DNA from 2 places in the Pantoea eucrina genome. Region 2 is predicted to be linked to the other one. Evidence: predicted binding sites of a transcription regulator. Region 2 holds the regulator's gene; the other holds the start of a gene.
The links. The regulator ArgR, encoded in region 2, controls arginine synthesis, uptake and breakdown. The targets are predictions, from matches to a motif close to ANTGAATAAAAATACANT.
Positions count from the first base shown of each region.

Region 1: a site for ArgR is predicted at 9,412-9,429, ahead of argC (N-acetyl-gamma-glutamyl-phosphate reductase). Genes of this name have one in related genera too.

Region 1 is NZ_CP083448.1:3,228,366-3,243,319, reverse strand. It holds gene priA (primosomal protein N') at 1-559, opposite strand, end outside; gene rpmE (50S ribosomal protein L31) at 781-996, shown strand; gene metJ (met regulon transcriptional regulator MetJ) at 1,070-1,387, opposite strand; gene metB (cystathionine gamma-synthase) at 1,663-2,823, shown strand; gene LAC65_RS15400 (bifunctional aspartate kinase/homoserine dehydrogenase II) at 2,826-5,258, shown strand; gene ppc (phosphoenolpyruvate carboxylase) at 5,316-7,967, opposite strand; gene argE (acetylornithine deacetylase) at 8,217-9,365, opposite strand; gene argC (N-acetyl-gamma-glutamyl-phosphate reductase) at 9,530-10,534, shown strand; gene argB (acetylglutamate kinase) at 10,553-11,329, shown strand; gene LAC65_RS15375 (argininosuccinate synthase) at 11,344-12,561, shown strand; gene argH (argininosuccinate lyase) at 12,630-14,003, shown strand; gene oxyR (DNA-binding transcriptional regulator OxyR) at 14,352-14,954, shown strand, end outside.
Region 2 is NZ_CP083448.1:2,996,311-3,011,264, reverse strand. It holds gene aaeA (p-hydroxybenzoic acid efflux pump subunit AaeA) at 1-745, shown strand, start outside; gene aaeB (p-hydroxybenzoic acid efflux pump subunit AaeB) at 757-2,709, shown strand; gene LAC65_RS14240 (NAD-dependent succinate-semialdehyde dehydrogenase) at 2,815-4,269, shown strand; gene LAC65_RS14235 (barstar family protein) at 4,284-4,553, shown strand; gene yhcN (peroxide/acid stress response protein YhcN) at 4,614-4,880, opposite strand; gene yhcN (peroxide/acid stress response protein YhcN) at 4,974-5,237, opposite strand; gene argR (transcriptional regulator ArgR) at 5,703-6,173, opposite strand; gene mdh (malate dehydrogenase) at 6,593-7,531, shown strand; gene mscM (miniconductance mechanosensitive channel MscM) at 7,579-10,914, opposite strand; gene asd (archaetidylserine decarboxylase) at 10,931-11,827, opposite strand; gene rsgA (small ribosomal subunit biogenesis GTPase RsgA) at 11,924-12,973, opposite strand; gene orn (oligoribonuclease) at 13,076-13,624, shown strand; tRNA gene LAC65_RS14190 (tRNA-Gly) at 13,843-13,918, shown strand; tRNA gene LAC65_RS14185 (tRNA-Gly) at 13,997-14,072, shown strand; tRNA gene LAC65_RS14180 (tRNA-Gly) at 14,098-14,173, shown strand; gene queG (tRNA epoxyqueuosine(34) reductase QueG) at 14,599-14,954, opposite strand, start outside.

The DNA.
Region 1 (14,954 bases), 230 kb from region 2:
GCCAGTCCGCGGCAGATGGCGCATGCTCGCGCAGCTCGCACAGCCCTTTGGCTCTGAGCGCCTGCAGAGCGGCGTCGTTAAAGCTCTGTTCGTTTACCTGATGACGATAGAGCGGTTGCTGACGCAGCGCGGCCAGCGCCTGCTGCTGCTTTGGTGCACGCTTCAGACTTTCCGGCGCCACTTCCCGTCCGGCCTCCGTGATCGCCCACTGCCACAGCGGCGCTTCCTGTGCCGGTTTCCCCTGGCGGAGCAGAACCGGTAACGCATGACTCAGCACTTCCCCGACGGGTGAATGATAGTAACCGGCCGCCCAGTTGAGGATGCGCCACAGCGCGGGCGAAAACAGACTGCTGTCATCCAGCACGGCTTCTATCGGTTTCAGCTGCTTCAGCGGCAGATCGCTGCTTTCGGTCACGCCGGTCACAATGCCAGTCAGCTTACGGTTGCCAAAAGGCACGCTGACGCGACTGCCGGTTGCCGGCTGCGCAGCGTCAGCAGGGAGCAGATAATCAAACAGGCGCGGTAGCGGGACGGGCAGGGCAACCTTTACGACGGACATTGCGATCTCTATCCAGTTCTGTAATCAGGGACGGTAGTGTACACGCTGGGGCCGCAGGCGTGTATGGCTGAGCAATGTTTGCCTCGGGCGGTTAAATTCTGTATACTATGCCGCCTCTGGTGAGATAGCTCGTCAGAGATACATATAATGTTCAACCGCGTGTGGTGCTGTGCAGGTTCGCCTGGCATGGAGAGCGACACGGCCTTTTATGAGGTTTTCCCATGAAACAAGGTATTCACCCGAAGTACGAAGCAGTGACCATCACTTGCTCTTGCGGTAACGTGATCAACACCCGTTCTACCATGAACCACGACCTGAACCTGGACGTGTGCGGCAAATGCCACCCGTTCTATACTGGTAAGCAGCGTGTTGTTGACACCGGCGGCCGCGTTGATCGCTTCAACAAGCGTTTCAGCATTCCGGGCAGCAAAAAATAAGATTTATTTGCCGCCGGGTTATCCCGGATGCAAAAGAAAACCCAGCCTCGGCTGGGTTTTTTTATACCAGAATTTAATATTCCCAGCTATTCGGGTCGATGCCCATCTCGCGCATAATCTGCTTCGCTTCTTCCGGGATCTCATCGCTGCGCTCTTTGCGCAGGTCAACGTCGTCGGGCAGAGGCTGACCGGTAAACGCGTGCAAAAAAGCTTCACACAGCAGCTCACTGTTCGTGGCGTGACGCAGATTGTTCACCTGACGACGTGTACGCTCATCGGTTAAAATTTTAAGCACTTTCAGCGGGATAGAAACCGTTATTTTTTTAACCTGCTCGCTTTTTTTACCGTGCTCAGCGTACGGGCTGATATATTCGCCGTTCCATTCAGCCATGAGTTACCTTAATTAATAAAAGTGTTATAGGGGATGATCCGTGGATTATGCCCGATTTTTGCGTGCCTGACCGCCTGCGCCGTGGATTTTGTGCTTCAGCGCCGCGTTAATGAAGCGCATGCGCTGCTCAGCAGGCAATAACCTATAATTTTAGCGGTTATTCGCTCTGCGCTCAATCTATACGCAAAGACATTTAGATGTCCAGATGTATTGACGTCTGTTAGCGGAATGTTATCCTGTGGGCACTTTACCCCTCTTCAGGAACAGCAGAGCCCATGACGCGCAAACAGGCAACCATCGCAGTACGCAGCGGTTTGAATGATGACGAGCAGTATGGCTGCGTAGTCCCGCCGATTCATCTCTCCAGCACCTATAATTTTCTCGACTTTAATGAGCCGCGCGCCCACGACTATTCGCGCCGCGGCAATCCGACGCGCGATGTGGTACAGCGCGCGCTGGCTGAGCTGGAGGGCGGGGCGGGTGCCGTACTGACAAATACCGGCATGTCTGCGATTCACCTGGTGACCACTGTATTCCTGAAGCCCGGCGATCTGCTGATCGCACCCCACGACTGCTATGGCGGCAGCTACCGCCTGTTTGACAGCCTCAGCAAGCGCGGGGCTTACCGTGTGAAGTTTGTCGACCAGGGTGACAGCGCAGCGCTGGCCGCAGCGCTGGCCGAAAAGCCAAAACTGGTGCTGGTGGAAAGCCCGAGCAATCCTCTGCTGCGCGTAGTGGATATTGCGGCAATCTGTCAGGCGGCGCGCGCGGCGGGTGCCGTCAGCGTGGTGGATAACACCTTCCTGAGCCCGGCGCTGCAAAATCCGCTCGCCCTCGGGGCCGACCTGGTGATCCACTCCTGTACAAAATATCTCAACGGCCACTCTGACGTGGTGGCCGGGACGGTGATTGCAAAAGATCCGGCCGTTGCCACCGAGCTTGCCTGGTGGGCCAATAACATCGGCGTGACCGGCGCGGCGTTTGACAGCTATCTGCTGCTGCGCGGTCTGCGGACGCTGGCACCCCGCATGGCAGCGGCCCAGCGCAACGCGCTGGCGATAGTGGACTATCTGAAGCAGCAGCCGCTGGTGAAGAAGCTGTATCATCCTTCTCTGCCGGAAAATGCCGGTCATGAATATGCGCGACGTCAGCAACGTGGCTTTGGCGCCATGTTAAGCTTTGAGCTGGATGCAGATGAAGCGCGGCTGCGTCGTTTTCTGAAAGCGCTGCAGCTGTTTACGCTGGCGGAGTCGCTGGGCGGAGTAGAGAGCCTGATTTCACATACGGCCACCATGACACATGCCGGCATGTCTGCGGAAGCACGCGCAGCCGCCGGCATCTCTGAAACACTGCTGCGGGTCTCCGTCGGCATTGAAGATCACGAAGATTTAATTGCCGATTTGGATAACGCCTTCCGAATCGCAGCCGGGGAGTAATCATGACCAGTACAGCAGGCGCGGGAACGCCGACGAAGCAGCTGCATAAATTTGGTGGCAGCAGCCTGGCGGATGCCAGCTGCTACCAGCGCGTAGCGGCCATTATGGCTGATTACAGTCAGCCAGGCGATCTCATGGTGGTCTCTGCCGCAGGCAGCACCACGAATCAGCTGATCGGCTGGCTGAAGCTGAGCCAGAGCGATCGCCTCTCGGCGCACCAGGTGCAGCAGACGCTTCGCCGCTACCACAGCGAGCTGATTGCTGCGCTGCTGCCAGCGGAGGCGGCCGACCGGCTGACTACCCTTTTTATCCGCGATCTGGAGCGCCTGGCGGCGCTACTGGATGGCGCGATAACTGAAGCGGTATATGCAGAAGTGGTCGGGCATGGCGAAATCTGGTCGGCGCGGCTGATGGCTGCGGTACTGAGTCAGCGCGATGTTGACGCCGCCTGGCTGGACGCACGTGATTTTCTGCGGGCGGAGCGCGCGGCTCAGCCGCAGGTGGATGAGGGAAAATCCTGGCCGCTGCTGCAGGCGCTGCTGGCGCAGCATCCGCATAAGCGTCTGGTCGTCACCGGTTTTATCAGTCGTAATGAGGCAGGTGAAACCGTGCTGCTGGGGCGCAACGGTTCTGACTATTCCGCTACCCAGATCGGGGCGCTCGCGGGTGCGGGGCGCGTGACCATCTGGAGCGATGTGGCTGGCGTCTATAGCGCCGATCCACGCAAAGTTTCCGATGCCTGCCTGCTGCCGCTGCTGCGGCTGGATGAAGCCAGCGAGCTGGCGCGACTGGCGGCGCCGGTACTCCATACCCGTACGCTGCAGCCGGTCTCCAGCAGCGATATCGATTTACAGCTGCGCTGCAGCTATCAGCCTGAGCAGGGTTCAACCCGTATTGAGCGCGTGCTGGCCTCCGGCACCGGCGCGCGTATTGTCACCAGTCACGACGATGTCTGTCTGGTGGAGATCCAGCTTGCTGAAGGTCACGATTTTGCTACGCAGCAAAAAGAGATCGATCAGCTGCTGAAGCGCGCCCAGCTGCGTCCGCTGGCAAGCGGCCTGCATCCCGATCGTCGCCTGCTGCAGCTCTGCTATACCGCGGAAGTGGTTAACAGTGCCTTTACGCTGCTGCAGGATGCGGCGCTGCCGGGCCATCTGCAGCTGCGCGATGGCATGGCGCTGGTGGCGCTGGTGGGAGCTGGCGTAACGCGCAATCCGCTGCACAGCCACCGTTTCTGGCAGCAGATTAAAGATCAGCCGGTTGAGTTTGTCTGGCAGTCAGAAGAGCATATCAGCCTGGTCGCGGTGCTGCGCACAGGACCGACCCGCCATCTGATTCAGGGACTGCATCAGTCGCTGTTTCGCGCAGAAAAACGTATCGGCCTGATGCTGTTCGGAAAGGGCAATATCGGCGCGCGCTGGCTGGAGCTGTTCGCCCGCGAGCAGGAAACGCTCTCCGCCCGTACCGGCTTTGAGTTTGTGCTGGCTGGCGTGGCTGACAGTCGTCGCAGCCTGCTGAGTTACGAAGGGCTGGATGCCAGCCGCACGCTGGCTTTTTTCGACGATGAAGCGCAGGCGCTGGATGAGGAGTCGCTGTTTCTGTGGATGCGCGCGCATCCGTTTGATGACCTGGTGGTGCTTGACGTAACCGCCAGCGCGCCGCTGGCGCAGCAGTATCTCGATTTTGCCAGTCACGGTTTTCACGTGATCAGCGCAAATAAAGTGGCTGGCGCATCAGACAGCCAGAGCTGGCGTCAGATCCGCGATGCCTTCGCCAAAACCGGGCGCCACTGGCTTTATAACGCGACGGTCGGTGCCGGTTTGCCGGTTAACCACACGGTACGCGACCTGCGCGAAAGTGGCGACTCAATACTCTCCATCAGCGGAATTTTCTCCGGCACGCTGTCGTGGCTGTTTTTGCAGTTTGACGGCAGCGTTCCCTTCAGCGAGCTGGTGGATCAGGCGTGGCAGCAGGGGCTGACCGAACCCGATCCGCGCGTCGATCTCTCCGGGCAGGATGTGAAGCGCAAGCTGGTGATCCTGGCGCGTGAGGCGGGCTACGATATCGAGCCGGATCAGGTGCGGGTAGAGTCGCTGGTACCAGTCGACTGTGAGGCGGAATCGGTTGATCACTTTTTTGAAAACGCAGACGAGCTGAATAACCAGATGCTGCAGCGCTACGAAGCGGCGCAGGAGCTGGGCCTGGTGCTGCGTTATGTGGCGCGCTTTGATGCCAGCGGTAAAGCCCGCGTCGGCGTGGAAGCGGTGCGGCCTGAACATCCGCTGGCAGCGCTGCTGCCGTGCGATAACGTCTTTGCCATTGAGAGCCGCTGGTACCGCGATAATCCGCTGGTGATCCGCGGACCCGGTGCCGGACGTGATGTTACCGCTGGTGCGTTGCAGTCGGATCTGAACCGTCTCGCCCAGCTGCTTTAATCCGGACTGCTGCAGAGAGAATAAAAAAGGAGCCTGAGGCTCCTTTTTTTGTATCGGCTAACCGGTGTTGCGCATGCCGGCGGCCACGCCGGCGATGGTTACCATCAGCGCCTGCTCAACCCGCGCGTCCGGTTCGTCACCGCGTACTTCCTGCGCACGGGCGCGCAGCAGCAGCTCTGCCTGCAGCACGTTCAGGGGATCGGTATACACGTTGCGCAGCGCAATGGATTCGGCAATCCACGGCTGATCCGCCATCAGATGCGCATCATTTGCAATGGTCAGCACCGCTTTAATATCCGCTTCCAGCTGGTCGCGCAGCTGTTTACCCAGCGGCCAGAGCGCTTTATCAACCAGGCGCTGATCGTAATACTCGGCCAGCCACAGGTCAGCTTTGGAGAAGACCATCTCCAGCATCCCGAGGCGGGTTGAGAAGAACGGCCAGTCGCGGCACATCGTTTCCAGCTGATCCTGATGACCTTCATCCATCGCTTTCTGCAGCGCCGCGCCGGCGCCGAGCCAGGCTGGCAGCATCAGACGGTTTTGCGTCCAGGCAAAAATCCACGGAATGGCGCGCAGGGATTCAACGCCACCGGTCGGACGACGTTTAGCCGGACGTGAGCCCAGCGGCAGTTTGCCCAGCTCCTGCTCCGGTGTGGCAGAGCGGAAGTAGGGAACAAAGTCAGCATTTTCACGGACGTAGCCGCGATACATGGCGCAGGAGTGCGCAGAAAGGCCGTTCATGATCTCCCGCCACTCCTGTTCAGGCTCCGGCGGCGGCATCAGGTTCGCTTCCAGAATGGCCCCGGTATAGAGCGAGAGGCTGGCGATGGTGACTTCCGGCAAGCCATATTTAAAGCGGATCATTTCGCCCTGTTCTGTCACGCGCAGGCCACCTTTAAGACTGCCCGGCGGCTGAGAGAGCAGTGCAGCGTGCGCAGGCGCGCCGCCACGGCCAATGGAGCCGCCTCGCCCGTGGAACAGCGTCAGGGTAATGCCCGCTTTTTCACAGGTTTTAATCAGCGCGTCCTGCGCCTGATACTGTGCCCAGCTGGCCGCCATCACGCCGGCATCTTTTGCCGAGTCGGAATAGCCAATCATTACCATCTGTTTGCCGTTGATAAAGCCGCGATACCAGTCGATATTCAGCAGCTGCGTCATAACATCATTGGCGTTGTTCAGGTCATCCAGCGTTTCAAACAGTGGCGCGACCGGCATAGCGTACGGAATGCCCGCCTCTTTCAGGAGCAGATGAACCGCCAGCACGTCAGAAGGCGTTTTCGCCATAGAGATCACGTAGGCCGCGATGGAACCCTGCGGCGCTTCGGCGGCGACTTTACAGGTTTCCAGCACTTCGCGCGTGTTGTCGCCCGGCTCCCACTGGCGCGGCAGCAGCGGACGTTTTGAATTGAGTTCGCGGATCAGAAACGCCTGTTTGTCCGCTTCTGACCAGCTTTCGTAGTCGCCGAGGCCGAGATAGCGCGTAACTTCCGCAATCGCTTCGGTATGACGGGTGCTCTCCTGGCGGATGTCGATGCGCACCAGCGGAACGCCAAAGCATTTTACCCGGCGCAGCGTGTCCAGCAGCTGGCCATTAGCGATAATGCTCATACCACACTGCTGCAGCGACTGATAAATAGCAAACAGCGGCTGCCAGAGCTGCTCATTGGAGACCAGCAGATCGGTCGGGCGCGGCAGGCGTTCGCCTTTCAGGCGCTGCTCCAGATATGCCTGCGTGTTCATCAGCTGGCTGCGCATGCGTTTCAGGATCATGCGGTAAGGTTCAATTGCGTCCGGATCGCCGCACATTACGCGTACTTCGTCGCTGCATTCTGACATCGACAGCTCAGAGATCAGCACCCCTACATCGCGCAGGAAGAGGTCGGCTGCTTTCCAGCGGCTCAGCTGCATGACGTGGCGGGTAATAGGTGCGGTCACGTTCGGGTTGCCGTCACGATCGCCGCCCATCCACGAAGTGAATTTAATCGGCACAAAATCCACCGGCAGCTGAATGCCAAACGTCTCTTCAACCTGCTCATTCAGTTCACGCAGAAACGCGGGCACGCCCTCCCACAGGCTATTTTCCACGACAGCGAAGCCCCATTTCGCTTCATCGACCGGGGTAGGGCGATATTTACGGATCTCATCCGTATGCCACGCCTGGGCTACCAGCTGGCGCAGACGGCGCATCACCTGATTGCGCTCATAGTCGGTAATATCAGCGTGGTCGAGCTGCTCCAGGCAGCTGTTCACTTCGCCGAGCTTGTGGATCAGGGTGCGGCGGGTAATTTCAGTCGGGTGTGCGGTCAGGACCAGCTCCAGCGACAGCTCTTCAATCGCCTGACGGATAGCCATTTCGCTGAGATCGCTATGCTGCTTCAGGCGCTCAAACGTCTTTTTCAGCAGCTCCGGATGGTTAGCGCCATCGCCGCTGCGTGAAATGGTCTGATACTGTTCAGCCACGTTAGTAAGGTTAAGAAACTGACTAAAGGCGCGGGCCACCGGCAGCAGCTCATCGTTAGAAAGGTTCTGCAACGTTGACAGCAGCTCCCGGCGATGAGAGTCATTGCCTGCACGGGATGACTTAGAGAGTTTGCGGATGGCTTCCACCCGATCGAGAATGTTCTCTCCCAGTGCATCCTTTATCGTATCCCCGAGCAGTTTGCCGAGCATACTGACATTACTTCGCATTGCGGAATATTGTTCGTTCATTTGACCCTGACACCCTTATCGTCTTTTAACCCCTCTGGACCCAACCAGCGGGTATAACATCATCTTTTATCTAGCCACGATTTGTGAACTCCGTCAATTAGCCTGAACTGACGAAAACAGGCAGCTAACGTGCGGAAAGTGATAAGTTTTATCGGGGATAGAGAGAGATAAGTTATTCTTATCAGCAAACACCAGATAATGACGGGGCATTTTGCTGATTAAACAGTGAAATGCCCCGCAGATTATCTATCAGTGACAAAAATGCTGCACAACCTGCGTGATCAGGGCGTGAGTTGGCTTAATAAATGCGGTATCGATAAATTCATCCGGCTGATGCGCCTGCTCGATTGAACCTGGTCCCAGCACCAGCGTCGGGCAGATCTGCTGAATAAAAGGCGCTTCGGTACAGTAGTTGACCACTTCCGTCGGCACGCCCAGCAGCTTCTCCACCACCGTAACCAGTTCATGATCGGCCGGACACTCATAACCCGGAATAGGCGGATGCAGTTCGCCTACGGTCAGGCGGCCAGGCCAGCGGGCGCTCACCGGTGCCAGCGCTTCATTCAGCAAGCCATCCAGATCGTTCAGGCTCAGGCCCGGCAGTGGCCGGATATCCATATGCAGTTCGCAACAGGCGCAGATGCGGTTAGCCGCGTCACCACCATGAATATGACCAAAGTTCATAGTCGGATAAGGAATGGCAAAGCCATCATGGTGATAGCGCTCTTTCAGGGTATGGCGCAGCTTCATCAGTTCTGTAATAGAGGCGTGCATCAGCTCAATCGCATTTACGCCGCGCGCCGGATCGCTGGAGTGGCCTGACTGGCCCTCAATGCGGATAGCGTGTGAAAGGTGGCCTTTGTGGGCGCGCACCGGTTTGAGCGAGGTAGGCTCACCGATAATGGCGCAGTCGGGGCGCAGCCGGGCTGACTCAGAGAAATATTTGGCACCTGCCATCGTGGTCTCTTCGTCAGCGGTCGCCAGCACATAGAGCGGTTTTTTAAGCGTAGTGACGTCAACATCGCGCAGCGCATCGAGAATAAAGGCGAAGAAGCCTTTCATATCTGCCGTGCCCAGCCCGTAAAGTTTATTGTCATGTTCAGTCAGGACAAACGGATCGCGTGTCCAGCGTCCGTCATCAAAGGGTACGGTGTCAGTATGACCCGCCAGCAGCAGTCCGCCTGCGCCTTCACCGCTGCGCGCCAGCAGGTTGAACTTATGTCGCGTGCCCGGCACCGGCTGAACTTCAACGCTGAAGCCCAGATCGCGGAACCAGCCCGCCAGCAAATTGATTAAACTTTCGTTGCTCTGGTCAAGCGCGCTGTCGGTTGCGCTGATTGACGGTGAGGCGATCAACTGGCGGTAGAGTTCGATAAAAGGTGGAATTTTTGACTTCACTGTTGACGGTCCTTAGGTTAGGATGTATCAATATTCATGCACTAATAGTGAATAAAAATACATTAACGTCGTCTGCATGTGAACTGAAAAAGTGCAAACGGCATCGTGGGCAACGGGGCACGGCCGCGACCCGATACGTTGACTGTAAAAAGGTATACAGCCTGATGTTGAATACGCTGATCGTTGGTGCCAGTGGTTATGCTGGCGTAGAGCTTGCCACTTACCTGAATCGCCATCCGCATATGAACATAACCGCTTTAGCGGTTTCAGCGCAAAGCCCGGATGCCGGAAAATTGCTCTCCGATCTCCATCCGCAGCTGAAAGGTATCGTGGATCTGCCGCTGCAGCCGCTGAGCGATCCGGCGGCGTGGGCAGAGAAAGTCGATGTGGTGTTCCTCGCGACGGCGCATGAAGTCAGCCACGATCTGGCACCTGAATTTCTGAAAGCAGGCTGCGTGGTCTTCGATCTCTCAGGCGCCTTCCGGGTCAACGATGAGGCGTTCTACACCCGCTATTATGGCTTCAGTCATCAGCATCAGGCGTGGCTGGATAACGCGGTATATGGTCTGGCCGAATGGAATCACGAACGTATTAAAGAGGCCCAGCTGGTGGCCGTGCCTGGGTGCTATCCCACCGCAGCGCAGCTGGCGCTGAAGCCGCTGCTCAAAGCGGATCTGCTGAATGACGCGCAGTGGCCGGTAATCAATGCCACCAGCGGCGTCAGCGGAGCCGGGCGTAAAGCCAGCGTCGCGACCAGCTTTTGCGAAGTGAGCCTGCAGCCCTACGGCCTGTTTAACCACCGTCATCATCCGGAAATAGTTGCCCATCTTGGCGCGCCGGTTATTTTTACCCCGCATCTGGGTAATTTTCCCCGCGGTATTCTCGCAACCATCACCTGCCGTCTGAAAGCGGGCATTACGCAGCAGGATGTGACCGATGCGTTTTATGCGGCCTATCACGACAAGCCGCTGGTGCGCCTCTATGACAACGGCGTACCGGCGCTGAAAGCGGTAGTGGGCCTGCCGTTCTGCGATATCGGTTTTGCCGTACAGGATGAGCATCTGATTGTGGTTGCGGCAGAAGATAACCTGCTGAAAGGCGCGTCATCACAGGCGATTCAGTGTCTGAATATTCGTTTCGGTTTCCCTGAAACACTCTCTCTGATTTAACGGACGGATAACGTAACCATGAGCAATCCACTGATCATTAAACTGGGCGGCGTACTGCTGGATAGCGAAGAAGCACTGGCCCGGCTGTTTGATGCGCTGCTGGCGTATCGTAATGAACATCAGCGTCCGCTGGTGATTGTGCACGGCGGCGGCTGTCTGGTCGACGAACTGATGAAAAAGCTCGCGCTGCCGGTGAAAAAGAAAGATGGCCTGCGCGTTACACCCGCCGATCAAATCGACATTATTACCGGCGCGCTGGCGGGCACTGCGAATAAAACGCTGCTGGCGTGGGCAACCCGTTACGGCATTAATGCTGTCGGGCTGTGTCTGGGCGATGCCGGACTGGTCAGCGTCGCGCAGTTTGACGAAGAGCTGGGGCATGTCGGGCAGGCCACGCCGGGCAACCCTGCGCTGCTGAATACGCTGCTTAATGCAGGCTATATGCCGGTTATCAGCTCAATTGGCATCACTGCCGGCGGAGCGCTGATGAATGTGAATGCCGATCAGGCAGCGACGGCGCTGGCAGCCACTATCGGAGCCGATCTGGTGCTGCTCTCTGACGTCAGCGGCATTCTCGACGGCAAAGGCCAGCGCATCGCTGAAATGACCGCAGCGAAAGCGGAACAGCTGATTGCGCAGGGCATTATTACCGACGGTATGATTGTTAAAGTCAACGCTGCGCTGGATGCGGCACGCACGCTGGGCCGTCCGGTCGATATCGCCAGCTGGCGCCATGCTGAGCAGCTGCCCGACCTTTTCAACGGCGTGTCGATTGGCACCCGGATTCTCGCATAATCAAGGATTAAGACATGAGCACGCAAAACATTAAAAAAATCGTTCTGGCCTACTCAGGCGGCCTCGATACCTCAGCCATCATTCCATGGCTGAAAGAGAATTACGGTGGCTGCGAAGTTGTGGCGTTTGTCGCCAATATTGGTCAGGACCCGGCCGACCTGGAAGGCGTTGAGAAAAAAGCGCTGCAGTCGGGCGCATCTGAATGTCACGTAGTGGATCTGCGTGAAGAGTTCATCAGCGATTACGTCTATCCGGTGCTGCAGACCGGTGCCCTGTATGAAGGCACCTATCTGCTGGGCACGTCAATGGCGCGTCCTATCATTGCTAAAGCGCAGGTTGAACTGGCGCTGAAAGTGGGTGCTGACGCGCTGTGCCACGGCGCAACCGGTAAAGGCAACGACCAGGTGCGTTTCGAAACCACCTATACCGCGCTGGCACCACAGCTTAAAGTTGTTGCGCCATGGCGCGAGTGGGATCTGCGTTCGCGTGAGGCGCTGCTCGACTATCTGAAAGAGCGCAATATCCCGACGACCGCGTCGCTGGAGAAGATCTACAGCCGCGATGAGAACGCGTGGCATATCTCCACCGAAGGTGGCGTGCTGGAAAGTCCGTGGAATGCACCGAATAAAGATTGCTGGGTATGGACCGTGGATCCGCTTGAAGCGCCGGACCAGCCGGAAAATGTCACCGTGACCGTTGAAAAAGGCTGCGTGGTTGCCGTAAACGGCGAGCAGCTGAGCCCGTTCCAGTGCCTGGAAAAACTCAACGTACTGGGTGCTAAACATGGCGTTGGCCGGATCGATATCGTGGAAAACCGTCTGGTTGGCATCAAATCACGCGGCTGCTATGAAACCCCTGGCGGTACCATCATGGTAAATGCGCTGCGTGCGGTTGAGCAGCTGGTTCTGGATCGCGACAGCTTCAAATGGCGTGAGCAGCTGGGCCAGGAGATGTCTTACGTGGTTTACGATGGTCGCTGGTTCGCGCCGCTGCGCCAGTCTATTCAGGCGGCGGCGGCATCGCTGGCTGAAGAGGTCAACGGCGAAGTGGTTCTGCAGCTTTACAAAGGTCAGGCTACGGCGATTCAGAAGAAATCGGCTAACAGCCTCTACTCAGAAGAGTTCGCCACCTTTGGTGAAGATGAGGTGTATGACCATCGTCACGCGGGCGGCTTTATTCGCCTGTTCTCCCTCTCTTCGCGCATTCGTGCGCTGAACGAGCAGAAGAAGTAAGCACGCGGCAGCAGTTATATAAGGGCGGCTCAGGCCGCCTTTTTCAACACGATTTTAGGAGCAAGCAGATGGCACTTTGGGGCGGACGGTTCTCGCAGGCAGCAGACCAGCGGTTTAAACAGTTTAATGATTCACTGCGTTTTGATTACCGCCTGGCGGAGCAGGACATTACCGGCTCTGTGGCGTGGTCAAAAGCGCTGGTAACCGTGAACGTTTTAACCTCAACGGAACAGCAGCAGCTTGAAGCGGCGCTGAACGAGCTGCTGGCGGACGTACGCGCGAATCCGTCACAGATCCTGGAAAGCGATGCAGAAGATATTCACAGCTGGGTCGAGGGCAAGCTGATCGATAAGGTCGGGGCGCTGGGTAAAAAGCTGCATACCGGACGCAGCCGTAACGATCAGGTTGCCACCGATCTGAAGCTCTGGTGCAAAGAGCAGGTTGCCCTGCTGCTGGACGCGACGCGTCAGCTGCAGAGCGCGCTGGTGGCGACGGCAGAAGCGAATCAGGATGCCGTCATGCCGGGCTATACGCATCTGCAGCGCGCGCAGCCGGTTACATTCGCCCACTGGTGTCTGGCGTATACCGAAATGCTGGCGCGCGATGAGAGCCGTCTGCAGGATACGCTGAAGCGGCTGGATGTCAGCCCGCTGGGCTGTGGTGCGCTGGCCGGTACCGCTTATGAGATTGACCGCGAGCAGCTGGCAGGCTGGCTCGGTTTTGCTTCGGCAACGCGTAACAGCCTGGATACCGTATCCGATCGCGATCATGTGCTGGAGCTGCTCTCCGACGCGTCAATTGGCATGGTGCATCTGTCGCGCTTTGCAGAAGACCTGATTTTCTTTAACACGGGCGAGGCGGGCTTCGTCGAGCTGTCTGATAAAGTCACCTCAGGTTCATCGCTGATGCCGCAGAAGAAAAATCCGGATGCGCTGGAGCTGATTCGCGGTAAATGCGGCCGTGTCCAGGGCGCACTGACCGGCATGATGATGACGCTGAAAGGCCTGCCGCTGGCCTACAACAAAGATATGCAGGAAGATAAAGAAGGGCTGTTTGACGCGCTGGATACCTGGCTCGACTGTCTGCATATGTCAGTGCTGGTTCTGGATGGTATTCAGGTTAAACGTCCGCGTTGTCAGGAAGCGGCTGAACAGGGCTACGCCAATGCCACTGAGCTGGCAGACTATCTGGTCGCGAAAGGCGTGCCGTTCCGCGAGGCGCATCATATTGTGGGAGAAGCGGTCGTCGCGGCTATCCAGCAGGGTGTGGCGCTGGAAGCGCTGAGTCTGGCTCAGCTGAAGCAGTTCAGTGACGTCATCGAAGAGGATGTCTATCCGGTGCTTTCGCTGCAGTCCTGCCTCGACAAGCGTAACGCGCGCGGTGGTGTTGCGCCGCAGCAGGTAGCCCAGGCGATTCGCGAAGCACAGGCGCGTCTGCAATAGCCGCTCCCGGACGCTGGCCGGTTTGATACGCCATAAAAAAAGCGGGCTTTATAAAAAGCCCGCCAACCTCTGGCTTCGGAATTGCATATTTTTATAGGCACATCATCAGCGTACCGGCACTCCCCGCCAGCACAGTGATTGGGTTCAGCAAAACAGATTTGCTGCGTAAAAAGCGTTTTTTGTAAAAGCGTTCAGCCCCGGCACATGTTCAGCAAATAAATAAATTTTTCTACAAATGCATGGGCTTAAATCAGTGAGCGCTATTATTCCCGTGCATAGCTTGATAGGGCCAATCGTTCGTTGCTATTCTATCTATCGCCACGGGCTATCGTGGTTTGGAGGATATTAATGAACATTCGCGATCTCGAGTATCTGGTTTCACTTGCGGAACACCGCCATTTCCGTCGCGCTGCTGATGCCTGTCATGTCAGTCAGCCGACTCTGAGCGGACAGATCCGCAAGCTGGAAGATGAACTGGGCGTCATGCTGCTGGAACGTACCAGCCGTAAAGTGCTGTTCACCCAGGCAGGATTACTGCTGGTTGATCAGGCGCGAACCGTACTGCGTGAGGTTAAGGTGCTGAAAGAGATGGCCAGCCAGCAGGGTGAAGCGATGTCCGGACCGCTGCATATCGGACTGATCCCCACGACCGGCCCCTATCTGCTGCCCAATATTATTCCTATGCTGCATCAGACTTTCCCGAAGCTGGAGATGTATCTGCATGAAGCACAGACTCAGCAGCTGCTGGCACAGCTCGACAGCGGGAAACTTGACTGCGCTATTCTGGCGCTGGTTAAAGAGAGTGAAGCCTTTATTGAAGTGCCGCTGTTTGATGAGCCCATGAAGCTGGCGATCTACAAAGATCACCCGTGGCACGATCGCGATCGCGTGCCGATGTCCGATCTGGCGGGTGAAAAACTGCTGATGCTGGAAGATGGTCACTGCCTGCGC
Region 2 (14,954 bases):
GGTACATGATAACCAGCTGGTGAAAAAGGGCGATACGCTGTTTATCGTCGACCGGCCGCGCTATCAGAAAGCGCTGGCGCAGGCGCAGGCAGACGTGGACTACTATCAGGCGCTGGTGAGTGAAAAACGCCGCGAGGCGGGACGCCGTAATCAGCTCGGTACCAGCGCGATGTCGCGTGAGGCGATTGAACAGGCTAACAGCGATCTGCAGACCAGTGAACATCAGCTGGCGAAATCGATCGCTACCCGCGATCTGGCGGTTATCGATCTCGACCGTACCACGATCAAAGCCCCCTCTGATGGCTGGGTGACCAACCTCAATGTCTATGAGGGTGAGTTCATTACGCGCGGCTCCGTGGCGGTCGCGCTGGTACAGCAGCACTCTTTCTACGTGCTGGCTTATATGGAAGAGACCAAACTCAGCGGCGTGCGTCCGGGCTTTCGCGCTGAAGTCACGCCGCTGGGCAGCAATACCGTGTTACGCGGCACGGTGGACAGCGTGGCTGCCGGGGTGACCAACAGCAGCAGCAGCATTGATAATAAAGGTATGGCAACGGTGGACTCTAATCTGGAGTGGGTGCGCCTGGCGCAGCGCGTGCCGGTGCGTATCCGTCTTGATGCCCAGCCTGGCAACCGCTTCCCGGCAGGCACAACCGCGACCGTGGTGATCACCGGTGAGCAGGATCGGCAGACCAACGCCTCGCCGCTGGCGCAATTCTTCAATCGCCTGCGTGAGTTTGGTTAAGCGGGGGCGTGATGATTGAGTTTTTGCGTTTCCCGATCAAGCTGACGTTTGCGCTGGTGGCCGCGCTGATGATTGGCTTTCACTTTCATCTGGAAACGCCGCGCTGGGCGGTGATGACGGCCGGTATTGTCGCTGGCGGTACCGCCTTTGCGGCCGGCGGCGATCCCTACTCCGGCGCGCTGCGCTATCGCGGCGTGTTGCGCATTATCGGCACCTTTATCGGCTGTATCGCTGCGCTGACTATCATGATCACCACCGTGCGTGCGCCGGTAGTGATGTTGCTGCTGTGCTGCATGTGGGCCGGTTTCTGCGTCTGGATCTCTTCGCTGATCAAAGTCGAAAACTCCTATGCGCTTGGGCTGGCAGGCTATACGGCACTGATTATCGTTGTAACCGCTGACGCAACGGGCGGGCTGACGCTCGCCCCCCAGTTTGCCGTTGAGCGCTGCAGCGAAATTGTGCTCGGGATCCTGTGTGCGATTCTGGCAGACATGCTGTTTTCACCGCGCTCCATTAAAAAAGTGATTGATGCCGAAGTGGATGCGCTGCTGGTGGCGCACTACAAACTGCTGCAGCTCTGCGTTGCGCATGAAGATAAAGATGAGGTGGATAAAGCCTGGAGCGCGCTGGTACGCCGCACCACAGCCCTGAACGGCATGCGCAGCCAGCTGATGATGGAGTCATCTCGCTGGCAGAACAGCAGTCGCCGGCTGAAGATGCTTAATACGCTGTCGCTGACGCTGATTACGCAGGCCGCTGAGACGTTTCTTATCCAGAACTCCCGGCCCGACTATATTCCGCCGCAGTTCCGGCTGCTGCTGGAAAAAGAGGCAAACAGCGCCGGTGAGGTGCATAAGCGCATGAAAGTGCTGCGTCGCGTTATCAGCGACAGCAGCAAAACGGTTCCGGTCACGCTGGCGAGCTGGACCGGAGCAGCGACTGAATATCTGCTGCTGATCAAAGGGATTAAATGCAACAGCCGTATCAGCGCCCTTGAAGAGAACATCCTGCAGCGGGAGGTTATCGTTCAGGCCCGTTCGGCTGAAACTCACCATGCGATGATCAACGGTATTCGCACCTTTGTCGCCACCGCGCTGGGGGCCCTGTTCTGGCTCTATACCGGCTGGACCTCCGGCAGCGGCTGCATGGTCATGCTGGGGGTGATCACCGCACTGGCGATGCGCATGCCCAATCCGCTGATGATGGCCAAAGATTTCTTTTACGGTATGGCGGTCGCCGTGCCGCTCGGGTTGTTCTACTTCACCTGGGTTCTGCCTGCCACGCAGCAGAGTGCGCTGCTGCTTTGCATCGCCATCGGCCTGCTCGGCTTTGTCGGCGGTATCTTTGTGCAGCGGCGGCAGATTGGCACGCTGGGCGCGCTGATCGGCACAATCAATGTGCTGGTGCTGGATAACCCGATGAAGTTTGAATTCAACGTGTTTCTGGATAACGCGCTGGGGCAGTGGATCGGCAGCTTTGTCGCCATGATGGTGATTTTGCTGATTCGCGATAAATCCAAAGCGCGTACCGGCCGCAAACTGCTGAATCGCCTGATGTATGCTGCTGTTGCAGCGCTGACGACGAATCAGGCCCGGCGCCGGGAAAACCATCTGCCGGCGCTTTATCAGCAGCTTTTTCTGCTGCTCAATCTGTTTCCGGGCGATATCGATAAATACCGTATCGCCCTGACGCTGATTATTGGTCATCAGCGGCTGCGTAATGCAGAAGTGCCGGTCAATGCGGAGCTCTCCGCTTATCACCGGCAGCTGCGACACACCGCGGACCGGGTTATCTCAGCCAGCAGCGATGATAAGCGACGCGACGCGTTCAAAACGCTGTTGCAGGAGCTGGCTGGCTATCAGGAGAAGCTGGCGCATTATAGTGCCCCTGCCAGCGTCACGGAGCCGGTCGCCCGCCTGACGCAGATGCTGGACAAATATCAGAACACCCTCATCCAGATTTAAGCCTGCCGCCCCGGGCGGCGGCGGGTTTATGCCACGCTGACACAAATCGGCTGCGCGTTGCCATCTATACTTTCCTGACGGATGCATACTGACAGGAGAATATCGATGTCCGCTTCTTTGCAGCAACATGAACTCTTCAAAACCGGCTTCTTCGCTGCGGGTCAATGGCATGCCGCCTCCGCGACGTTTGACGTAACCAATCCGGCGACCGGCGAGGTGATTGCCCGCGTCGCCAAAGCGGGTAAAGCGGAAACCGAACAGGCGATCGCTGCCGCGCAGCGCGCTTTCCCCGGCTGGCGGGATAAAACGGCCAAAGAGCGATCCGGGATCCTGATGCGCTGGTATCAGCTGATCGTGGAAAACAAACGCTGGCTTGCAGAGCTGATGACCGCCGAGCAGGGTAAGCCGGTCAAAGAGGCGGAAGGCGAAGTAGAGTATGCCGCGAGCTTTATTCAGTGGTTTGCAGAAGAGGCAAAGCGCGCTAACGGCGAGATTATTCCGCCCGCTAAACCCGGCTCGCGTATTCTGGCCACGCGTGAACCGGTTGGCGTGGTCGCGGCGATTACCCCCTGGAATTTCCCGATGGCGATGCTGACCCGTAAGCTTGGGCCGGCGCTGGCCGCAGGCTGCACCGGGATTATTAAACCGGCGAACAATACACCGCTCAGCGCGTTTGCCCTGATAGCCCTGGCGCAGCAGGCTGGCGTGCCGGACGGCGTGCTCAATGCCGTCGCGGGCGATACTCAGGCGATCAGCGACGCTATCATGGCCTCACGCGCAGTGCGCAAAATCTCGTTTACCGGTTCCACTGCCGTGGGCAAAACGCTGATGCGCAATGCGGCTGAGACGATGAAAAAGGTCTCCATGGAGCTGGGCGGCAACGCGCCATATATCGTCTTTGAAGATGCGGATATTGACGCTGCGGTACAGGGTGCGATTGCCAATAAATTCCGCAATGCCGGTCAGGTCTGCGTGAGCGTGAATCGTTTTTATATCCATGAGCAGATTTACGATCGCTTTGTTACGCAGCTGGCAGAAGCGGTTAATCAGCTCAAAGTCGGGAACGGTATGGATGAAGGCGTAATCGTCGGGCCGCTGATCGCTGCCTCCGCGCTGGAAAAAGTTGAAGAGCATGTGCAGGATGCGGTGCGTAAAGGTGGCCGAATTGTCACCGGTGGCGAACGGCATGCGCTGGGCGGCAATTTCTGGCAGCCCACGGTTATTGCCGGGGCGCAGGAGAGCATGATGCTGGCGCAGGAGGAGACATTTGGTCCGGTTGCGGCCTGCTTCCGCTTCAGCAGTGAAGAGGAGGTAATCGGGCGGGCGAATGATACCGAATATGGTCTGGCTGCCTACTTCTATACGCAGAATCTGCAGCGGGTGTTCCGCGTCGCTGCCGCGCTGGAAGCGGGGATGATCGGTATTAATGAGTGCGCGGTCTCTACTGAGGTGGCGCCGTTTGGCGGGATTAAAGAATCAGGTCTGGGACGCGAAGGCTCAGTGCTGGGTATTGAAGAGTACCTGGAAGTCAAAGCGCTGCATCTGGGCGGTCTCTCTTAGCAGGAGGATACAGCATGCGAACCGAGCGTTTCGATTTTGATGAAATCGTCGATCAGGCCCACTTCTACAGTCAGTTTGGCGAGCGTTTTATGCTGAACGAGGCCGCTATTCGCGATCCGGACGATCTCTGGCGGGTGATGACCGGTGAACAGCTTCCGCTGCCGCTGGAAATTGTCTTCGTTAATCTGGGGAGAGGGCAGAAACGCCGGTATAGCGCACTGATCCTGCTATTTGAAAAGGCAAAAGAGGAGCTGGAGGGCCAGCTCCGCTTTACCGCTCAGTAATACAACCCAAAAAGGGCCCCGCAAAGCGGGGCCAAAGGGTTCGTCAGGGGTGACGAGGAATTACTTATAGAGTTCGGCGGTCACATGATAGCTGTCGCCGGTACGCGCTTCGATGACGCGGTAAGCACTGGCGCCCTGCGCATCAGCTTTCTGAGAAAGCTGTTCGCGATAATCCATTGGTGAACCGCCGGTACCGCTGATTGAGATGGTGCTGCCAGCAGGCTGCAGATTTTGTGCTGATTCACTGGTAACCAGTTGAGCCGCAGAGGCGCCAAAGGCAAACAGAGAGAGCAGGCCAGCCGTTGCAAGAGTTGTTTTGATTTTCATGATGTATCTCCTCGTTAGCATCAACAACCTGCAGCTACACCAGAGTAAGCGGGTCGTCGATTAGCATCGGCGTTGTATCACGCCGGTTGACAGTTATTTATAGAGTTCAGCTGTAGCGTGGTATGTGTTGTCGTTATAAGCCTCGATAACACGATACGCTTTTGCGCCCTGCGCATCGGCTTTCGCATTCAGCTGCTGGTGGATATCCATTGGCGAGCCGCCCACGCCGCTGACGCTGATGGTGCCGGCAGACTGCAGGTTCGCTGCCTGATCGGCAGAAATAGAATCTGCTGCAGAAGCGCCAAATGAGAGTGCAGAAAGAATGCTTAGGGTGGCGATAGCCGCTTTAACGTTCATGGTATTTTCCTCGTCTGTGATTTTTATCTTTTTAGTTAGTGTGATTTGCGTCACGAAAAGAAGTATAGATCTAATCACGCGGGAAATTAATACTTCGCTAATAATGTTTCGTTGTTATCCTTTATCCTTATGCCACCTTTTTATAACGTTAAGTTATTAAAATCGGCTATTTTTCATCCGTTAAGCGCTTTTTTTTCGCAAAAACAGTGATCTGCGTCAAATTAACTTTTCGTGCCAAAGTTTATGGTCAATGCCGCTGCACGCTGGCGAGAAAATTAGTTAAAACGGGCGAAAGAGCGGTTACAGGCAGGAGAATATATGGCTGAGAGTAACAGGAGCTTAAAGGTCTGACCTATATCAGCCAGCCTGATAACCTTTAGCGATAAAGGCGGGGCGAAGTAACAGAGGACATCAGGTATCTGAACGCCAGAAGGTGCCGGCAGACTGGCCACCGGCAAAGAAGTGTTACAGCTCCTGCTCAAACAGCACCAGTACCGCGTCATAGAGCTGCTTAACGGTAAAAGCACGCGCCGGGGTGATGAAAATGGTGTCATCGCCGGCGATAGTACCCAGAATTCCTTCTGCTTTGCCGAGAGAATCGAGCAGGCGGGCAATCAGCTGCGCGGCGCCCGGGCTGGTATGAATCACGACCAGCGCTTCATTGTAATCGATATCCAGCACCAGGTTTTTCAGCGGGCTGGTAGCGGTAGGGACGCCCAGTTCAGCGGGCAGGCAGTAAACCATCTCCATTTTCGCGTTGCGCGTGCGCACCGCGCCAAACTTTGTCAGCATGCGGGAGACTTTTGACTGATTGATATTTTCAAAGCCATCTTCCTGCAGCGCCTGCACGATTTCGCCCTGAGAGCTGAATTTTTCTTCTTTAAGCAAGGCTTTAAATGCCTTGATAAGGTCGTCTTGTTTTGAAGGATTACGCATAAGCTACCAATGAATGAGAGGCGCAGCAGGCAACAAGCCTGCAGCTGATAAATTATTATGCATTTAGATGAATTTTTATGCAATGCGTCAGCAGCGACTTTCGCCATACGTCCGCGCGGGACGGGCATTCTAGCAGAAACTGGCTACGCACCAAAATCGCGCGCTGACGCGCAAAGCAGAGGTTGCAAAGTTGTTATACTATTGACGTGGTAACAACCAGATCGACGATCAAAGCCGTATATCTCTGCTGGCTGCGATAAGATCATTCAGGCGCTTCTGAAACAGAGCGGTATCGGAAGCAGATAGCAGCAGGCTGCCTGTGCGCAACGGCTATGTCGCTATCGCCTGAGATGTTGACTAAACTCGTAAGCTGATGGATTTCTGGCATATCTTTGCCCCATCTTAATAAGGAGTTCAGGATGAAAGTTGCCGTTCTCGGAGCCGCTGGCGGTATTGGCCAAGCGCTGGCTCTGCTGCTCAAAACGCAGTTACCCGCGGGTTCCGCCCTCTCTCTCTATGATATTGCACCGGTCACGCCTGGCGTGGCGGTCGATCTCAGCCATATCCCTACCGCTGTGACGGTTGAAGGTTTTAGCGGTGAAGATGCCACCCCTGCGCTGAAGGGGGCCGACGTGGTCCTGATTTCTGCCGGGGTAGCGCGTAAGCCCGGCATGGATCGCGCGGATTTGTTTAACGTTAACGCGGGCATTGTCCGTAACCTGATCGCGCAGGTAGCCAGCACGGCACCTAAAGCGCTGATTGGCGTCATTACTAATCCGGTTAATACCACCGTGGCGATCGCCGCAGAGGTGCTGAAAAAAGCCGGCGTTTACGATAAAAACCGGCTGTTTGGCGTCTCCACGCTGGATGTCATTCGTGCTAATACCTTTGTCGCTGCGCTCAAGGGTAAACAGCCAGGAGAAGTAGAGGTGCCGGTCGTGGGCGGCCACTCTGGCGTGACCATTCTGCCGCTGCTGTCGCAGGTGCCGGGCGTCAGCTTCAGCGAGCAGGAGATCGCCGATCTTACAAAGCGTATTCAGAACGCCGGCACCGAAGTGGTAGAAGCCAAAGCGGGTGGCGGATCGGCGACTCTCTCAATGGGGCAGGCCGCCGCACGCTTTGGTCTGTCGCTGATCCGTGCGCTGCAGGGTGAGGCCAATGTAGTTGAATGCGCCTATGTCGAAGGCGATGGTGAATATGCGCGCTTCTTTTCTCAGCCGCTGCTGCTGGGGAAAAACGGGATTGCCGAACGTCGCCCGCTGGGCACGCTGAGCGAATTTGAACAGCAGGCGCTGAACGGCATGCTGGAGACGCTGAAAAAAGATATTGCGCAGGGTGAAGAGTTTGTGAAGCAGTAACTCCTGTTACGCAGTGTGAAACGCCCGGCTGAAGCCGGGCGTTTTTGTTACAGTCCGCCAGATTTGAAGGTCTGCGTCGCCGCCGTGCCATTGCCGGCAGGCGTTTTGCGTCCCAGCGTTTCCATACGCACCTGGAAGGGCGGGAAAGGCATCTCAATATTGTGCTCCGCGAAGCCCCGCAGAATGAGCTGATGCAGCTCATGCCGCAGCGGCATGCGATGGCCCATCTCTGCCGCATGCACGCGCAGCTCAAACAGCTGAATACCCTGCTGCAGGTCCACCAGGTAAACTTCCGGCGGCGGCATATCCAGCACATAGGTGCAGCGCTCGGCCGCCTGTTTCAGTATGGTGGTGGCTTCTTCACTGTTTACGCGCGCCGGCGCCGGAATCGTCAGCACCACACGCGTAACGGAATCTGACAAAGACCAGTTCACGAACTGCTCGGTAATAAACGCTTTATTGGGCACGATAATCTCTTTCCGGTCCCAGTCGGTAATGGTGGTCGCGCGGGTGTTAATACGCGTAATGCTGCCGGTAAGATCGCGAATAGTGACGGTATCGCCGATGCGGATCGGTTTTTCAAACAGGATAATCAGGCCGGAGATAAAGTTGGCAAAAATCTCCTGCAGGCCAAATCCGAGCCCAAGACCCAGTGCAGCGACCAGCCACTGCAGCTTTGACCACTCCACGCCAATCATTGAGAAGCCTATCAGGCCCCCCATCAGCATCAGCGCATATTTGGTCAGCGTCGTAATGGCGTAGCCGGTACCCGGCGCGAGGCTGAGATGCTGCAGCAGCGCCAGCTCCAGCAGCGCAGGCATATTGCGGACCAGCTGCGTGGTGATGATCAGCACCAGAATGGCGATAAGCACCGCACCCAGCGTGATAGGCTGCACACTCTCAACGCCCTGAACCGTGGTACTGGCATCCCAGAGCGGAATGTTATCGAGGAAGCTAAACGCGGAGTGGATTTCCGACCAGAGCAGGATCACCGATACCAGTGCAATCAGCGTCAGGATAGAGCGCACCAGCCGCAGCGACTGCGCACTGATGGCATCGAGGTCAATCACCGGCTCATCAATTTCAATGGTGTCAGTATTGGTGGCGCTCTGCTGCTCTTTTTCTTCTTCACTGCGGGCGCGATTGGCCAGCATATCAGCGCGACGCTGGCGGGCGCGATCGAACGCAATGCGTCGGCGCTGAATCAGCATCCAGCGGCGAATAATGTGATAAATCACCAGCAGGAAGAACCAGATACAGACTGAGGTTTCCAGGCGAGCCAGCAGCGCCTGGGCGGTTGCCAGATAGCCGATGCAGGATGCAAAAGCGGCCACCAGCGGAATGGCGATCATCAGGTTCCACAGGATGCGATTGACAAAATTATCACCGCTGCCCTCTTTATCAAGATAAAGCGGAATACCGGCGCGCTTCAGGCTGACCGTGACAATGCTCAGTGCACCGCAAATCAGCACAAAACAGAGTCGTCCCAGCGTCGCGGAAAACTGCGGATCTTCCAGATTGCCAAAGGCGATCAGCAGCATGATCAGCGGTACAATCAGCCCAACCGTCAGCGAATAGTAGCGCATGGCGCGCGCCACCCGCGTCTGCGGCCAGCGAAAATGCACGACAAACAGGCCGTCGTGACGGGCAAAGGCGGCGCTAATCATAAACGCCCACAGCAGAGGCAGCGTGGCGGTAATGCCATCCCCTATCGCCACGGCAAACGGATAGGGCCACGCATGCTGCAGGCCATACCCCAGTGCCGCCCAGAGCACCGGCAGCGGCAGCGCCACCAGAATGGACCAGAATACCGTCCGCAGCGTCAGACTGAAGCGATCCTGTGTCACTTTGCCCACGCGGCTGGCGGCGCGCGCCATAAACGCGTTGTAGTGGCGGCGTGAGCTGATGCTGAAACCCACCAGCAGCACGGCACCCATAATCGGCAGCACCGTTTCGCGACTGGTAAACATCATGGCCAGCGCTTTGCCCATCTGACCCAGCGTATCCAGCGACAGCAGGCGGGTGAGGGCGCTTGCTACCTCAAGGGGATACTTCAGGCCCACCGGACTGACATCTGCCGTCCAGAAAAGGTAACGATGCGTCGCCTCTTTAACTTCGCTGAGCGCATCCTGCAGCTGCGTGTTTGACACCCGCAGCTTAGTGATCTCCAGAATCAGCGTATCGCAGCCGGAGATCAGCGAATTAAGCAGTTCACGCTGGGTGCGCAGCTGCGCGTCCAGGATCCGGCTCTGTTCGCTGGTATAAGGCGTGCCATCTTCCTGCTTCTCTTTACGCAATGTCTGCTGACGCTCGAGCAGTGACTCATAGTGCAGCCGCTGTACCCGCAGCTCGCCCATTTCGCTATCGATCTGCTGTGCTTTTGGCATATCGGGCAGACGGGCTACCTGCGCGCGCAGCGCTTCACCCAGCAAATTAGAGGCGCCCAGCCACTGTGACTGCTCGCGCAGCGTGCTCAGCGCCTGGCGCACCTGCAGCGTCTGATTAGTTGCCAGACGCTGCTGCGAGGCGACCAGATCCATACGCTGCGCCTGCTGATTCAGATCGGCAGAGAGCTGACGATTAATACGCAGCTGCTCGCTAATGGTGGGCGGCAGATCGCCGCTGTTTTCCGCCAGCTGCTCCGTGCGCTCCAGCGCCAGTTCCGCCTCGCGCTGACGCTGATTGTTCAGCTGGCTGCGCAGCGCCTGCAGATAGTTATCCAGCTGCGTGGCTTTCCGCTGATGCACTTCTGCCCGCATGCGGGCCAGCTCCTGACGGTTATTGGCTGAAAGCTGCGCCAGCTCCAGCTCATCCACCCGGGCTTTGCTCGCTGCGCTTTCCGCCTGACGGGCATACACCTGCGCCTGGGCAAGGGGTGACGCGTTGTTTGAAATGCCCTGCGCGCGACGCTCATTCTCCGTCATGGCACGGCGCGCATCAGTCTGCTGCTGCGGCAGCTGCGCCAGCGAGTCGCTGATTTCACGTGCGCGGTCCTGCTCCTGCTGCGCCTGCCGTCCCTCTTCCAGCAGCTGGCTGCTGACCTGGAGTATTTCCTGATCCAGTTCCGCATTGCTCATGTTGCTGCGTACGGGTTTGCTGGTCTCGTTCAGCGTGGCGATCTGCTGGCGCAGTTCGCGTGCCAGCCGGGGAAAATCGTCGATCACCTGCTGATACTGCTTCGCCCGCTCCAGCGAGTCGCTGCGTTCAGAGAGAAAATTGATGGCCGCTTCCAGCGCCTGCACCTGTTCGGTTTGTGCAGGACTGTTTTTAGCGGATTTCGCCTCATCCAGCTCCTGCTGCAGCTGCGTAGTGGAGGGGAGGGAGGCGGCACAGAGAGGGCTGCTGAGCACGAGGCTCAGCAGTAGAACAAGGAAAGCGCGCACGGGAGCAGGTCTCTGATTATTGAGTCAGCGGGGCGCTGTCGCCAGACTGCGGCAGTGCAATAGCCAGCGGCTGGCCGAGACGCGTTTTACTTTCCGCCTCCAGGCTTTCCGCCAGTTTTATCCGGTCAGGAGCGAACAGGTTGATCACGGTTGAACCCAGCTTGAAACGGCCCATTTCCTGACCTTTCAGCAGTACGACCGCACCATCATGTTCGGCAGAAGGATAGCGCCAGCGTTTGATCACACCTTCACGCGGCGGCGTCACGGTTCCTGCCCAGACAGTTTCAATACTGCCGACGATAGTGGCACCCACCAGAATTTGCACCATCGGGCCGTGATCGGTATCAAATACGCAGATAACGCGCTCATTACGCGCAAACAGATTAGGAATATTGCGCGCCGTGAGCGGGTTAACGGAGTAGAGGTCGCCTGGCACGTAGATCATTTCACGCAGAATGCCGTTGCAGGGCATATGCACGCGGTGGTAGTCGCGCGGGGCAAGATAAGTGGTAACGAACTCCCCATCAATAAACTTCTCTGCCAGCTCGTCGTTGCCTGCCAGCAGCGCCTGCAGCGTATAGTAGTGTCCTTTCGCCTGAAAAATCTGATCGCCGGTGATGCGGCCCAGCTGGCTGATCGCGCCGTCACACGGCAGCGCCAGCAGCGAGGCGTCAGGATCGGCAGGGCGGGCACCCTCTTTCAGCGGGCGGACAAAGAAGTCGTTGAACGTGCGATAGCTGCCGGTATGCGGCTTACTGGCTTCCGCCATGTCAACTTTATAGAACCAGACGAAAGCATCAATGACCGCTTTGGTCAGCCAGCCACCGCGGCGACTGGCGCCCCAGCCGGCGAGTTCGGTCAGCGCCTTCTTGGGCAGAATATGATTCAGGCCGAGTTTAAAACGATCAAACACCGTTGCCTCCTGGCTTAATACCTGTGGTTTACGTAAAAAAGGGGGGGCGGATTGTAGCAGCGCCCCGGTGAGTTAGCGACTATGTCGTTTTACCGATCAATCTTCATCGGCAGAAAAGTTTTTACGCGTTTTTACCTGCGCCATACTCTCAAGAATACGGTGGTAATTATCAAAGCGCGACGCGTTGATCAGGCCATTCTCTACCGCTTCACGGATTGCGCAGCCGGGATCGGTATCGTGCTTGCAGTCGCGGAACTTACAGCTGCCGAGAAATTCGCGGAATTCGATAAACCCGCGGGTAACCTGTTCCGGCTCAAGGTGCCACAGGCCAAATTCACGCACTCCGGGCGAGTCGATCACATCGCCGCCGTGCGGGCAGTGGTAAAGACGTGAGGCGGTCGTGGTGTGCTGACCCAGTCCGGACACATCCGACACATCATTGGTCAGAATCTCACTGCCGGCAACATCCAGTCCCAGCAGCCGGTTCAGCAGGCTCGATTTACCCACGCCTGACTGGCCGGCAAAAATGCTGACGCGCCCGGTCAGTGCCGCTTCCAGATCTTTCAGGCCATCCTGTGCGTAGCTGGAGACCATCAGCACGCGATAGCCGATATGGCGATAGATATCCATCTGCTCATCAACAAACGCACGCGCGTCACTATCCAGCAGATCGATCTTGTTGAGTACCAGTAACGGCTCAATACCCAGCGTTTCGCTGGCGACCAGATAGCGGTCGATAATATTGAGCGAAAGCTCCGGCAAAATAGCTGACACGATCATGATCTGATCGATATTGGCCGCGATAGGCTTTACGCCGTCATAAAAATCGGGGCGGGTCAGCACGGTTTTACGCTCGTGTACCGCTTCAACGATACCTTTACCGCCATTTTCATTCGCTGCACGCCATACAACGCGATCGCCGGTAACCAGCGAGCGGATAGTGCGGCGGATATTACAGCGATGCACTTCGCCCGCCTGGTCTTCGACATCTGCGTGCATGCCAAAGCGGCTGATCACCACGCCCTCAGACGCATCGCCAAACAGGCTATCATCAGGCTCCGGTTTTTCACTCCGTTGCTGCAGACGACGCTGATGGTTTGCGCTTACGCGACGTTGTTGACCCTTCGACAGTTTATTTTTGCTCACGCATCCTCTCACGCTTTCGCCAGGCTTCGCCCCGCTGGGCAAAACGTCTATGATACACCTTAACGCGGTCGAATGACGACACTGGCAATGGATGGAAAATAGATGACAGCTGGAAACGAAAATAACCTGATCTGGATCGACCTTGAAATGACCGGACTCGATCCGCTTCGCGATCGCATTATTGAGATCGCGACGATCGTTACCGATGCAAACTTAAACGTGCTCGCTGAGGGGCCGGTACTGGCGGTGCATCAGTCTGATGAGCAGCTGGCCCTGATGGATGAGTGGAACGTGCGGACCCATACCGGCAGTGGCCTGGTTGAGCGGGTCAAAACGAGTCAGTATGACGATCGGGCGGCAGAACAAGCCACGCTGGCGTTTCTGCAGCAGTGGGTGCCTGCCAACACTTCACCGATTTGCGGCAACAGCATCGGTCAGGATCGCCGTTTTCTGTTTAACTATATGCCAGAGCTGGAAGCCTACTTCCATTATCGCTATCTGGATGTCAGCACGCTGAAAGAGCTGGCGCGACGCTGGAAACCGCAGATCCTGCCGGGCTTTAAAAAAGCGGGTACGCACCAGGCGCTGGATGATATTCGCGAGTCAATCGCGGAGCTGGCGTACTATCGCGAGCATTTTTTGCAGCTTTAACGGCCTGAAATGCACAGTAAAGCATCATTTTGTCGATTAAATCAGCAAACGCGCTGAAAGCGCAAAATTTTGCGATAAGAGGCTTGCGGCAAAAACGAATTCTCGTATAATGCGCACCCCGTACCGATGAAGAATTTCGTGTGGTGCGCAGCAGTAAAGCATCAGCGTTTATCCCTCCGCGTGAAAGTTACGCCGGTTCAGATAGTCGCGATGATGATGCGGGAATAGCTCAGTTGGTAGAGCACGACCTTGCCAAGGTCGGGGTCGCGAGTTCGAGTCTCGTTTCCCGCTCCAGATTTAAAGATGTAGTCAGATACCAATATCAGATGTTTTGCTTTGCCGCATAGCAGCAGGCTGAATATCAACGATAATGCGGGAATAGCTCAGTTGGTAGAGCACGACCTTGCCAAGGTCGGGGTCGCGAGTTCGAGTCTCGTTTCCCGCTCCAGAATCTGTTTTGTAGTAACCTCTTTGCGGGAATAGCTCAGTTGGTAGAGCACGACCTTGCCAAGGTCGGGGTCGCGAGTTCGAGTCTCGTTTCCCGCTCCAGTTTTCTTATTCACGATTGTTTCCTGCCTGCGGGCGTCATCAGACATTAAGCACTGCTTTTGCTCTTTCTGCAGTCTGCGTTGTTCTGAACATTACACACGCTGTGTCAGCGTCGATATTGCCGATGGTTTGCTGCATACCGCTGCAAGTTATCCACAATTTGTCCGCGCCTGAAAGGCGGCGTTATACCCATCATGCAAAACCCTTTTAAACAGAGTTATCCACAAGCTCTGGCTCGACGCCTGCGCGTTATTCAGCAAATATAAGTTTACAATTTACATTCAAGTAATTGTTTTTATTATATAAATCACTATTTCATTATGTTAATGGTCTCTATAGACCACGCATGCCTGTGCGTCACTATTTTTATGAAAAAATCTTATGCACAGCGTGTGGACAAGCCTGTGTGCAGCAGATGCGCTCAATCATGCATCACGTGTCAGACCCTTTTCCACGGCGCGGACTAAACGCAGCGTTTTCGCAGGCTGCACCTCAATAACTTCAGCTGCGCGCTTCTGCTGCTGCTGATCCAGCGCCCAGTCAATATGCTCATCCAGCAGCGGATCTTCACCGCGTCGCTGCTGCAGCGCCGCCACGCATTCAGCTGACCAGGGGGCATTGCCCAGCGCCACGGCAATGTTGCGCAGCCAGCGCAGATGACCGATTCGCCGGATTGCCGAGCCTTCCGTCACGCGCAGAAAACGCGCTTCGTCCCAGCCAAACAGCGCGGTCAGCTCTGGCGCATGCAGTACCGCACGCGGTGAAAAGTCCGCTTCATCCG